4 regions of the Cedecea sp. B1(4) genome follow, and region 1 is predicted to be linked to each of the others. Evidence: predicted binding sites of a transcription regulator. Region 1 holds the regulator's gene; each other region holds the start of a gene.

Region 1 (3,173 bases):
CGTTTTTTACTCTGGCAGTGGACGCCACTGCGAGTACATTCCTGGTTAAGGACATTGCTCAGTTGTAGAGCGGAATCGTTGTTCATCATAAGTTCACCTAAGCACTTTTGTGCAAACGGCCCGCTACTTAAGCAGCGGGCCGGCCATATGCACATCGGATGCCCGGATTATCAGTGTTGTTTTAGTTTATCTTTGTGTTTCGTTAACTGTCGGGCCAGTTTATCAATCAGGCCGTCAATCGCCGCATACATGTCCTGGCCTTCGGCACTGGCATGCAGTTCTCCACCGTTCACATGCAGCGTAGCATCCGCTGTATGGGTGACTTTTTCCACCTTTAATACAATATAGACTTGGTTGATTCTTTCGAAGTACTGCTCCAGTTTGGCAAACTTCGAGTTCAGAAATTCACGCAGTGCTTCAGTGATCTCGACGTTTTGTCCCGTAATGTTGAGCTGCATAGTGTCTTCCTTATCGGTGAAGTCACACCAGCTGTTTACGCTGGTTTGACGGTGGAATGGATAAAGATTCTCGGTACTTCGCAACTGTGCGGCGCGCCACCATAATACCTTGATCCGACAGTATTGAGGTTAACTTACTGTCGCTCAGCGGTTTGGCGGGGTTTTCCGCAGCAATTAACTTCTTCACCAGCGCCCGAATTGCCGTGGAGGAGGCTTCACCGCCGCCTTCGGTATTGACGTGACTGGAGAAGAAATATTTCAATTCAAAGATGCCGCGTGGGCTATGCAAATATTTCTGAGTGGTCACCCTAGAAATTGTCGACTCGTGCATGTCCACAGCCTGAGCAATATCGGCCAGCACCATCGGTTTCATGTGTTCTTCACCGTGCTCAAAGAAGGCCTGCTGCTGTTCGACAATGCATCGGCTCACGCGCAATAACGTATCATTGCGACTTTCCAGGCTTTTAATCAACCATTTCGCTTCCTGCAGGTTGCTGCGGATGAACTGCGAGTCGCTGTCATTGCGCGTGTTGCCGCTCATGGCTGCGTATTGCTGATTGATTTTGAGGCGCGGGATGCTGTCTGCGTTAAGCTCTACAACCCAGCGCGCCAGGTGTTTACGCACCAGTACATCAGGAATAACGTACTCAGGTTCACCCGTTTGGATCGACTGGCCGGGGCGAGGATCGAGGGACTGAATCAGGCACATGGCCTCTTTAAGCGCGTCCTCTTTGATACGCGTGACCCGCATCAACGTCCGGAAGTCGTGATTTGCCAGCAGATCTAAGTGATCGCTAACAATAAGCCGGGCTTCCGCCAGCCATGGGGTCTCTTTGGCGTACTGAGAAAGCTGAATTAACAGGCAATCGCGTAAGTCTCGTGCTGCGACACCGACGGGATCAAAACGTTGGATGCGTTTGAGGACGGCTTCTACTTCGTCAAGGCTCACATCGTCGTGGCCCAGACTTTCCAGAATGTCTTCCAGCGGCACGGTGAGATACCCGGTTTCATCCACTGCATCGACAATAGACGTCGCAATAGCGGCGTCCGTATCGGAAAATGGCGTCAAATCGACCTGCCACATCAGGTAGTCCTGCAGGGACTGGGTGGTCTCGCCCTGGTAGACAGGCAGCTCGTCGTCCAGATAGTCAGTTCCCGTACCTGAAGGGGTACCGGCGGTGTAAATTTCATCCCAACTGGCATCCAGCGGCAGCTCTTCGGGCATCTCTTTCTGCTCGAGGGCTTCACGGGTGTCCATTGCTTCGCTCTCAGGCACTTCCTGAGTATCGATCTCATCATGCAGGTCGGTTTGCTCAAGCAATGGATTACTGTCCAGTGCCTGCTGGAGTTCTTGCTGAAGCTCTAACGTTGAGAGCTGAAGCAGACGGATGGCCTGCTGCAGCTGGGGCGTCATAGCAAGTTGTTGGCTAAGCCGTAATTGCAAACCTTGCTTCATGTTCAGAGCAAACGTCCTCAAATAAGTCGTTTAAGACTTCCCACCCTATCAGAGTCTGAACTCTTCGCCCAGATAGACTCGCTTAACTTGCTCGTCTTCAAGGATTTCTTCCGGTGTACCGTGGGCAATCAGGTGCCCCTGACTAACGATGTAGGCGCGTTCGCAGACGGCCAGCGTTTCGCGGACGTTATGGTCTGTAATCAATACGCCGAGGCCGCTGTCACGCAGGTGCTCGATAATGCGTTTGATATCAATAACGGAAATAGGATCAACCCCGGCAAAGGGTTCATCCAGCAAAATGAACTTCGGGTTTGCCGCAAGCGCGCGAGCAATTTCTACGCGGCGGCGCTCACCGCCGGACAGTGACTGCCCGAGGTTATTACGCAGGTGCGAAATGTGGAACTCTTCCATCAGTTCATTAGCGCGGTCTTCACGCTGTTCTGAAGTCAGATCGTCACGAATCTGCAGCACCGCCATCAGATTATCAAAAACGCTCAGGCGGCGGAAAATTGACGCTTCCTGCGGCAAATAGCCGATGCCGCGACGAGCTCGAGCGTGCAGCGGCAGCAGACTGATGTCTTCTTCATCAATAATGATGTTGCCTGCATCGCGTGGCACGATCCCCACTACCATGTAAAACGTCGTGGTTTTACCGGCGCCGTTTGGCCCGAGCAGCCCAACGATTTCACCTGATTTAACGGTCAGGCTGACGTCTTCGACTACGCGGCGGCCTTTGTAGGCTTTGGCCAGGTTTTTCGCAATTAAAGTTGCCATAACGAATCAGTTACTCTTTTTCGGTGCTGGTTGCTGGCCGTTTTTGTTTTGCAGCTGAGACGGCACCAGCACGGTGGTCACGCGTTTGCCTTTCTCGCTAAACGCCTGCATTTTTTGCTCTTTCACCAGGTAGGTGATCTTGTCGCCGGTGATGTTGCTGTCCAGCTGTTCAAGGTAAGCGTTGCCGGTCAGTACAACGAAATCTTTAGCCAATTCATAATGCATGGTGGACGCGTGGCCTTTTACCGGCTTACCGTTGTCCTGCATTTGATAGAAAGTAGCAGGGTTACCGTAGCCATCAATCACCTCTTTGCCTTGTTCACCGCCAGGGCGGGTCACAACAACTTTATCGGCGTTGATTTTGATCGTGCCCTGAGTCACAACGACATTGCCAGTGAAGGTAACGACGTTGCCCTGCATATCGAGAGACTGTTGGTCGGATTCGATATGAATAGGTTGGTCGGTGTCACCGGTCAGTGCCCAGG
Region 2 (3,173 bases), on a different contig from region 1:
TGTACTCGTCGGCGCTGTCGGCGGCAATAAGCCGGATGGGCACCTCTGCGCTGTGTTTGCGGATATTTTTCACCAACTGGCGGGCGGCAAAGCCCGAGCCGACTATCACAATGCCGTTGTTCATTTGGCCTCCGTTGCCAGTTCGTCGAAGACGTCTTTGCCCAGCGAACATTCAGGGCACAAGAAACTGTCAGGCACTTCGCTCCATGGCGTGCCTGGCTCAACGGCCTGCATCGGTTCGCCCTGGGCTGGATCGTAAATCCACTGGCAAACGCTGCACTGCATGCAGGGGCCGAGGTCGGCGCCGGTGGATTCTGCTTTTGCTTCTTCGGCTAGCGGAGCGACGGAGATTGAAGCCTGAGCCACCGGCAGCGGGGAGAGCGCCCACTGGCGGGCGATTTCGCGACCGTGTTCGCGGCAAAGTTCCAGGGCGTTGCCGTCCGGACGCCATTTCGCCTTCAGGCTGAGGGACATTTCAAACCCGGCGTCCTGCAGACGGGTGGAAAGGCGATCGACCGCGCCGCCGCTCCAGCCGTGGGAGCCGAAGGCGCTGGCGCGTTTGTTGCGGAAGCGCAGCCCGGTTATCTCTTCCACCAGCCCGGCGATTTTCGGCATCATCACGTTGTTCATGGTGGAGGTGCCGACCAGCACGCCTTTCGAGCGGAACACGTTGGTCAGAATTTCGTTTTTATCGCTGCGCGCCACGTTGAAGATTTTCACCGCCACGCGTGGGTCAACTTCGTGAATGCCCTGGGCAATGGCGTCCGCCATCATGCGGGTGTTGTTCGACATGGTGTCGTAGAACAGCGTGATGCGGTCTTCCTGGTAATCGGCGGCCCATTTCAGGTACAGCTCAACGATTTGCGTCGGGTTGTCGCGCCAGACCACGCCGTGGGAAGTGGCAATCATCTCCACCGGCAGATTGAAGCCGAGGATTTCGGTAATTTTCGGCGTTACCAGGCGGCTGAACGGCGTCAGGATGTTGGCGTAGTAGCGCTGGCATTGTTCGAACAGCTCGGTCTGATCCACTTCGTCGTTAAACAGATGTTCATCGCAGTAATGTTGGCCGAAGGCGTCGTTGCTGAACAGCACCGCGTCGCCGGTCAGGTAGGTCATCATGCTGTCCGGCCAGTGCAGCATTGGCGTTTCAACGAAGATCAGCTGTTTGCCATTGCCGATGTCCAGGCTGTCGCCGGTTTTCACCACCTTAAAGTTCCACTCCGGGTGATGGTGGTGACCATTAATGGAGTCGATGCCGTTGGCGGTGCAGTAGATTGGCGTGTGCGGGATGCGTGACATCAGCTCGGTCAGCGCTCCCGCGTGGTCTTCTTCTGCGTGGTTGATAATGATGTAGTCGAGCGTGTTAAGGTCAATTTCACGCTCAAGGTTTTGCACAAACTCGCGGCTGAACTTGTGGTCCACAGTATCGATCAGGACAGTTTTCTCTTCGCGAATGAGGTAGCTGTTGTAGCTGCTGCCGCGCAGCGTTTTATATTCGGTGCCGTGAAAATCACGCACTTCCCAGTCACGTTGCCCAACCCACTGAATGTTGTTTTTAACCTGAATAGCCATTGAGAACCTCATTGATGTCATAGCGTTAAGTACTTCAATGACTGTGTTATTGCGAGTATCGTGCCAGTTTTATAATTTATTGATTTTTAATTATTTGTTGTTTTTTGTGTTCTTTTTTATTGTCATAATGACATTTTTGTTTTTGGTCATAATGACTCTGATGTTTGTCATTTTGACTATTCAGGCGTAAGCTGAACGCCTCGCGTTCCAGGAGCCTCCCTATGAGCCTGTCGATGTCTTCTCTCGCCGCCATTGCAATCGAACTGCAGAGCGGCATCAGCCATTCCGATCGCTTTACCCGCGTTATCCGAACCCTGAGAAAGCTGCTCGGCGGTGATGCCACGGCGCTGCTGCGCTACGAGTCGAGGCATTTTTACCCGCTGGCGATAGACGGCCTTGCCATCGATGTGCTGGGGCGGCGCTTTGCCGTGGACGCTCATCCGCGACTGGAGGCCATTGCCCGCGCGGGTGACGTGGTGCGTTTCCCGGCAGACAGCGAGCTGCCCGATCCGTATGACGGCCTGATTCCAGACCATGAAGAACTCAAGGTTCACGCCTGTCTGGGGCTGCCGCTGTTTGCCGACCAGACGCTCATCGGGGCGCTGACCGTGGACGGCATGGATCCTTATCAGTTCGACAGCTTCAGCGATGAGGAACTCAGGCTGATTGGCGTGCTGGCGTCCGGGGCGCTGAACAATGCTTTGCTGCTGGAACAGCTTGAAAAACAAACGCCGGAAGGCACGGTGCAGCCCGCTATTGCGCGGGAGGCCGCTGGGGAGATGATTGGCCGCTCGCCGGGCATCATCCAACTGAAAAAAGAGATTGATATCGTTGCCAGTTCCGATCTGAACGTGCTGATCACCGGCGAGACTGGCGTGGGGAAAGAGCTGGTGGCGCGGGCGATTCACGCCGGATCGGTCAGGGTGGCCAGTCCGCTGGTTTACCTTAACTGCGCCGCGCTACCGGAAAGCGTGGCGGAAAGTGAGCTGTTCGGCCATGTGAAGGGCGCTTTTACCGGGGCGATTCATCACCGTACCGGCAAGTTTGAAATGGCGGATAACGGCACACTGTTTCTCGATGAAATCGGTGAATTACCGCTGGCGCTGCAGGCCAAGCTGCTGCGCGTGTTGCAGTACGGTGATATTCAGCGGGTAGGGGACGATCGCAGCCAGCGCGTGGATGTTCGGGTATTGGCCGCGACTAACCGCGATCTGCGCCAGCAGGTACTGGCCGGCGAGTTTCGCGCCGACCTGTTTCACCGCCTGAGCGTTTTTCCGCTGCACATTCCACCGTTGCGCGAGCGGGGAGAGGACATTGCGCTGCTGGCCGGTTTTTTCTGCGAGCAAAGCCGCGTGAAGATGGGGCTGAAGCAGGTTGGGCTGAGTGAATCGGCTCGGATGCTTCTGGCGCAGTATGGCTGGCCGGGAAATATCCGCGAGCTGGAACACGCCATTTATCGCGCGATTGTGCTGGCCCGCGCCGGTTACCCGCAGGGCGAGCTTGTGCTTCAGCCTCAACATTTCCAGCTTGCTGGCCAGTTGGATGTGGTAGCCCACGAGCCAGAAATTCCACCTGTAGAAACCCCTTTTGCCAGCCTGCGA
Region 3 (3,173 bases), on a different contig from region 1:
ACGCGACCACTTCCAGGGCACACAGCACGCCGAGCATCCCATCGTAGCGGCCCGCATTGCGCACCGTATCAAGATGGGACCCCAGCAAAATCGCCTGCGCGCCTTCTTGCCTGCCTTCGTAACGCCCACAAATATTGCCGACAGCGTCCTGCCAGGTCGTCATGCCGAGCTGCTCCATCCAGCCAGCGACCAGCTGATTCGCCCGCAAATGTTGCACCGAAAGGTAAACCCGGGTCAGCTGGCCCGCGCTTTCGCTGATAGCAGCTAGCTGTTCAGCCCTGTCCATGACGCGCTGTGCGGCTACCGCGGCATAGTTAGCATCCATAAGCGGCGCGCCCATTAGCGGGCCCCCTGCGCGTAAACGTTCCACGCGGCCTGCATCGCTTCACCCTGAACGCTTTTAAAGCCGAGACGGTTAAGCACCGCTTCCAGCGCGGTGAGCGTTTGCAGCACGCAGTCTTTGCGCGCGTTGTAGCCCATGGTGCCGATGCGCCAGATTTTGCCCTGCAGCGGGCCGAAGGAGGTGCCGATTTCGATATGGAAATCTTCCAGCAGCAGCTTACGAACCTCTTCGCCGTGAACCTGCGCTGGGATAGTCACGCCGAGGACGTTGTTCATCTTGTGGTCAAGATCGCCGAATGTTTCCAGCCCCATGCCCTGGATCCCCGCCACCATCGCCCTGCCGTGCAGCTCATGACGGGCAATACCGACGTCCAGACCTTCTTCCAGGATCACGCGGGCGCACTCACGGGCAGCAAACAGCATGCTCGTCGCTTCGGTGTGGTGGTTCAGGCGTTCCGGCCCCCAGTAGTCCATGATCATGCCCAGATCGAAGTAGTTGGAGTAGATCATCTCTTCGTCCCCGTCCTGATGGGCAGCGGTGCGAATGCCTTCTTCCACGCATTTACGGCGGCGGATCGCCTCTTCCATTTTCGGGCTAAGGGTGACCGGTGAGCTACCTGACGGGCCGCCCAGGCACTTCTGCAATCCGGCGGAAACGGCATCCAGTCCCCAGGCATCGGTGAGCAGTTCGTTCCCGCCAAACGATGCTGTAGCATCGGTGTAGAACAGCACGCCGTGGCGGCGGCAGATCTCACCCAGTTCGGCCAGCGGCTGCAGCATCGTGGTGGAAGTATCGCCCTGTACGGTCAGCAGCAGGCGAGGTTTTACCGCTTTGATGGCGTCTTCGATTTGCTGCGGGCTGAATACTTCGCCCCACGGTACTTCAAGGGTGTGCACTTCGGCGCGGCAGCGGCGGGCAATCTCACACAGCAGGTGACCAAAACGGCCAAACACGGGAACAAGCACTTTATCGCCAGGGCGAATAGCCGACAGCAAAATGGCCTCGATCCCGGCGCGGGAAGTGCCGTCCACCAGCATCGTCCATTTGTTTTCGGTGCGGAAGAGCTCGCGGTACAGCACCATCACCTCATTCATATATCCCGTCATCACCGGGTCATACTGGCCGATAAGCTGGCTCGCCATGGCACGCAGCACGCGCGGATCGGCATTGATCGGGCCTGGCCCCATCAGCAAACGGTGCGGCGGGTTGATCTGGGAAAACTGCTGAATATCAAACATGGCGATTCCTTGAGTCTGAGATTGAAACAAAAGATTCTTATAATCATCTTTTGCAACTAATGTGCCAGCCGCAGGCAACATTTTTTCCGGCTGACAGGCTTAAGCCACCGCGGAAAAACAGGTTTGGGTAAAAACGATGAACTCTTTTGGCTCACCCGAACTGTGCAGTTGCACCAGCGAGGAGCATTAGCGCTGTTCGAGTTCGTCCAGCTCTGTATACAATTCAGCGATATTATGGATACGCTGACGCCCACTGGTCAATGATTCGTGCAGCACCGCGTTAGCCAGTAAATTCACCAGGCTCATGGCGCTGCTGTAGCTGTCAAACGCCGAAACGCTGTCGAGCGGCGCGCTCAAATGCCAGCCAGGATAACTTGCCAGCACCGCCGAACCCGGTTCGCTCAGCACCACCAGCGGTATACCGCGCTGCTGCAAACTGGTGAGCAGCGGCTTGATAATGCGCGGCCTGCGGCGAAACGCCACGGTGACGACGCAATCTTCCGGGCCGATATCCACCAGCTCTTCCGCCAGCGTCTGCCCCGGCTGCGGGAGCAGATGTACGCCGCTGCGCACCTGCAAAAGCTGCTGGCGCAAGTGCATCGCCACCGGCCAGGAGTTTCGCATCCCAATGATAAACAGCCGTTTTCCGTTCACAAGGGCATTGACCACTTCGGCAAACGGGCCCGCTTCAAGCTGATTCACCAGTTGAGTGAGGTTCGCCATTTCCTGCTTGTAATGACGCGCCAGCAGCGTGTTGCCCTGCACGGCATCACGGTTTTCCGTCAGCGGCATCCCGCTCTGGCGCAGGGTCCGCAGCTCTTCGCGCATATCTTTGTAGCGTTCGTAACCTAAGCGCTTAAACAGGCGGCTCACGGTGGCCTTGGACACGCCTGAAAGCCGCGCCAACTCGGCGCTGTTGTAGCTGATCAAGTCATCAAAGTGGTCAACTATGAACGAGGCCACGCGCTGCTCCTGCGGGGAAAAGAGCGCCCATGACGCCCGCAACCGCTCGTCTAACTGTTTCATGCCGACTCCTGTAACTTTTGTTTCATCAAAGCCTGACACAGTGAAACGATCCTCGTCAACCTGGAACATCTCTTGCTTCTGACTCCCCTACCCGAGCGGATTTCCTGCAAGAGAAGAAAAATATGCAAAGCAATATGGCCCCCGGAGGCATGGCGGTAACGCCCCATCATCTGGCTTCTGAAAGTGCGCTGTCTGTGCTGCGCCAGGGCGGTGATGCCATTGAAGCGATGGTCGCCGCAGCCGCAACTATCGCGGTGGTTTATCCCCATATGAACGGTATAGGCGGGGATGGATTCTGGCTGATTGTTCCGCCTGAGGGGGAACCTGTGGCCATCGACGCCAGCGGGGCCGCCGGATCGCTGGCGTCACTGGATTTCTACCGGGGAGAACGCGCTATTCCCCATCGCGGCACCCGCGCTGCGTTGACCGTGCCCGGCACGCTAAGCGGCTGGGCAGAAGCACTGAAAGTGTCATCGGAGCTTGGCGGCGGGCAGATGCCGCTTTCCCGCCTGATGGCCGATGCTATTCGCTATGCGGCGGACGGGATCCCGGTCACCGCCTCTCAG
Region 4 (3,173 bases), on a different contig from region 1:
AGTACCGGAAGCACGCATGTTGGTCAGCTTCTTACCGGTCAGGCAGTTTACGGTCAGGTCGTTAGAACGACTGTGAATACCGATGATCTGGCCTTCGTAAACTTCAGCCCCGTGACCCAGGAACAGCTTGCCGCGATCCTGCAGACCGAACAGCGCAAACGCAACCGCTTTACCCTGACCGTTGGAAATCAGTACGCCGTTCTGGCGCTGACCCACTTCGCCCTGACGAATGTCGTCATAGTGGCTGAAGGTGGAGTACAGCAGACCGGTACCGGAGGTCATGGTCATGAATTCGTTACGGAAGCCGATCAGACCACGGCTTGGGATAACGTAGTCAAGACGCACGCGGCCTTTGCCGTCTGGATTCATGTTTTTCAGGTCGCCTTTACGCTCACCGAGCGCCTGCATCACGGAGCCCTGATGCTGCTCTTCGATATCCAGCGTCACGTTTTCGAACGGCTCTTGTTTACGGCCGTCGATTTCGCGGAAGATAACTTTCGGACGGGATACCGCCAGCTCGAAACCTTCACGACGCATGTTTTCGATCAGAACGGAGAGGTGCAGTTCACCACGACCGGAAACGCGGAATGCGTCCGCATCTTCGGTTTCTTCAACACGCAGCGCAACGTTGTGAACCAGCTCTTTGTTCAGACGATCCAGAATCTGACGAGAGGTCACGAACTTACCTTCTTTACCGCAGAACGGAGAGGTGTTGACGTTGAAGAACATGGAAACGGTTGGTTCATCAACGGACAGCGCCGGCAGCGCTTCAACATTTTGCGGGTCGCAAATGGTGTCGGAGATGTTCAGCTCGCCCAGGCCGGTGATAGCGATGATGTCGCCAGCTTCAGCTTCGGTAGACTCGATACGCTCCAGACCCAGGTGGGTCAGCACTTTACCGACTTTACCGTTACGGGTTTTCCCTTCGCTATCAATGATAGTGATCTGCTGGTTTGGCTTCACTTTACCGCGTTTGATACGGCCGATGCCGATAACACCAACGTAGTTGTTGTAGTCCAGCTGGGAAATTTGCATCTGCAGTGGACCATCGAGGTCAACGTTCGGTGCCGGCACGCGATCGACAATGGCCTGGTACAGTGGAGTCATATCCGCCGCCATATCATTGTGATCCATACCCGCGATGCCGTTCAGTGCGGATGCATAGATGATTGGGAAGTCGAGCTGTTCGTCGGTCGCATCAAGGTTAACGAACAGGTCGAAGACCTGATCCACAACCCAGTCAGGACGCGCGCCAGGGCGGTCAACTTTGTTGATAACCACGATCGGCTTCAAACCATGGGCAAACGCCTTCTTGGTTACGAAGCGCGTCTGCGGCATTGGGCCATCCATTGCGTCAACCACCAGCAGAACGGAGTCAACCATTGACATTACGCGCTCAACTTCACCACCGAAGTCGGCGTGTCCTGGGGTATCAACGATGTTGATACGGTAGTCATTCCATTTGATAGCGGTGTTTTTAGCGAGGATGGTAATCCCACGCTCTTTCTCCAGGTCATTGGAGTCCATCACGCGTTCAGTGGCTTCAGCACGTTCGTTACTGAAAGTACCAGATTGCTGCAGCAGCTTATCAACCAGGGTAGTTTTACCATGGTCAACGTGCGCGATGATGGCGATATTACGCAGATTTTCGATCACAACTTTGCCTCAGGCATTAGAAATAGCGCGTTATTGTACACGTATTAATCGAAGGACAGAACAGGATCACAAAGAACCTTTACAAACAATGCAGAAAGTAAGGGTTTGTGATCGCTTTCACGGAGCTAAAAAGGGAGCCATAACGTAAATTGCACCAATATGGTGCTCAGGTTTCATACTGAAGCACTATATTGGTGCAAATTATTCATCCTGGTGCAGCCCTTTTGCACTATGGTGCGCATGATAGCGCCTTTTTAGGGTGATTTAAAAGTTGGCACAGATTTCGCTTTAAACATTTTATGGCGAAAAGCCACATTAAGAAGTGTTTGATTACCTCGTTACCACGACGACTACACCAATCCGGGAGAGTTTAAGTATGTCCGCTGAACACGTTTTGACGATGCTGAATGAGCATGAAGTTAAGTTTGTTGATCTGCGCTTTACCGACACTAAAGGTAAAGAACAGCACGTCACTATTCCTGCTCATCAGGTAAATGCTGACTTCTTCGAAGAAGGCAAAATGTTTGACGGCTCCTCGATTGGTGGCTGGAAAGGTATCAACGAATCCGACATGGTGCTGATGCCAGACCCAACGACGGCGGTAATCGACCCGTTCTTCGCGGACTCTACCCTGATTATCCGCTGTGACATTCTCGAGCCAGGCACTATGCAGGGCTACGACCGTGACCCGCGTTCTATTGCAAAACGCGCTGAAGACTACCTGCGCTCTACCGGCATCGCAGACACCGTTCTGTTCGGGCCAGAGCCAGAATTCTTCCTGTTCGACGACATTCGCTTCGGCAGCTCTATCTCCGGCTCCCACGTAGCTATCGATGATATCGAAGGCGCATGGAACACCGGCACCAAATACGAAGGCGGTAACAAAGGCCACCGTCCAGCGGTGAAAGGCGGTTATTTCCCAGTGCCACCGGTCGACTCTTCTCAGGACCTGCGTTCTGCTATGTGTCTGACCATGGAGCAGATGGGCCTGGTTGTTGAAGCTCATCACCACGAAGTGGCGACCGCTGGTCAGAACGAAGTGGCAACCCGCTTCAACACCATGACCAAAAAAGCCGACGAAATTCAGATCTACAAATACGTTGTACACAACGTGGCTCACGCTTACGGCAAAACCGCGACCTTTATGCCAAAACCAATGTTTGGCGATAACGGTTCCGGCATGCACTGCCACATGTCCCTGTCCAAGAACGGCGTAAACCTGTTCTCCGGTGACAAATATGCTGGCCTGTCTGAGCAAGCGCTGTACTACATCGGGGGTGTTATCAAACACGCTAAAGCGATCAACGCCCTGGCGAACCCAACTACCAACTCCTACAAGCGTCTGGTCCCAGGCTACGAAGCTCCAGTTATGCTGGCTTACTCTGCCCGTAACCGTTCTGCTTCTATCCGTATCCCGGTTGTTGCGTCCCCGAAAGCACGTCGTATCGAAGTACGCTTCCCGGACCCAGCGGCTAACCCATACCTGTGCTTCGCAGCGCTGCTGATGGCCGGTCTGG

The links. The regulator sigma-54, encoded in region 1, starts transcription at its own class of promoters, with help from an activator protein. The targets are predictions, from matches to a motif close to GTTGGCACANNTTTCGCTNT.
Region 2: the regulator sigma-54 is predicted to act here: its motif matches at 1,621-1,640, upstream of norV (anaerobic nitric oxide reductase flavorubredoxin).
Region 3: the regulator sigma-54 is predicted to act here: its motif matches at 1,631-1,650, upstream of ACR6JA_RS18920 (pyridoxal-phosphate-dependent aminotransferase family protein).
Region 4: the regulator sigma-54 is predicted to act here: its motif matches at 1,927-1,946, upstream of glnA (glutamate--ammonia ligase).

What each region holds. Positions count from the first base shown of each region.
Region 1 covers NZ_JCAHMZ010000006.1:496,275-499,447, reverse strand. Annotated here, with positions in the region: gene ptsN (PTS IIA-like nitrogen regulatory protein PtsN) at 1-89, opposite strand, end outside; gene hpf (ribosome hibernation promoting factor) at 171-458, opposite strand; gene rpoN (RNA polymerase factor sigma-54) at 481-1,914, opposite strand; gene lptB (LPS export ABC transporter ATP-binding protein) at 1,963-2,688, opposite strand; gene lptA (lipopolysaccharide ABC transporter substrate-binding protein LptA) at 2,695-3,173, opposite strand, start outside.
Region 2 covers NZ_JCAHMZ010000004.1:111,557-114,729, forward strand. Annotated here, with positions in the region: gene norW (NADH:flavorubredoxin reductase NorW) at 1-124, opposite strand, end outside; gene norV (anaerobic nitric oxide reductase flavorubredoxin) at 121-1,572, opposite strand; gene norR (nitric oxide reductase transcriptional regulator NorR) at 1,794-3,173, shown strand, end outside.
Region 3 covers NZ_JCAHMZ010000008.1:384,595-387,767, forward strand. Annotated here, with positions in the region: gene hpxK (allantoate amidohydrolase) at 1-340, opposite strand, end outside; gene ACR6JA_RS18920 (pyridoxal-phosphate-dependent aminotransferase family protein) at 340-1,581, opposite strand; gene ACR6JA_RS18925 (MurR/RpiR family transcriptional regulator) at 1,768-2,607, opposite strand; gene ACR6JA_RS18930 (gamma-glutamyltransferase family protein) at 2,730-3,173, shown strand, end outside.
Region 4 covers NZ_JCAHMZ010000009.1:100,015-103,187, forward strand. Annotated here, with positions in the region: gene typA (ribosome-dependent GTPase TypA) at 1-1,656, opposite strand, end outside; gene glnA (glutamate--ammonia ligase) at 2,033-3,173, shown strand, end outside.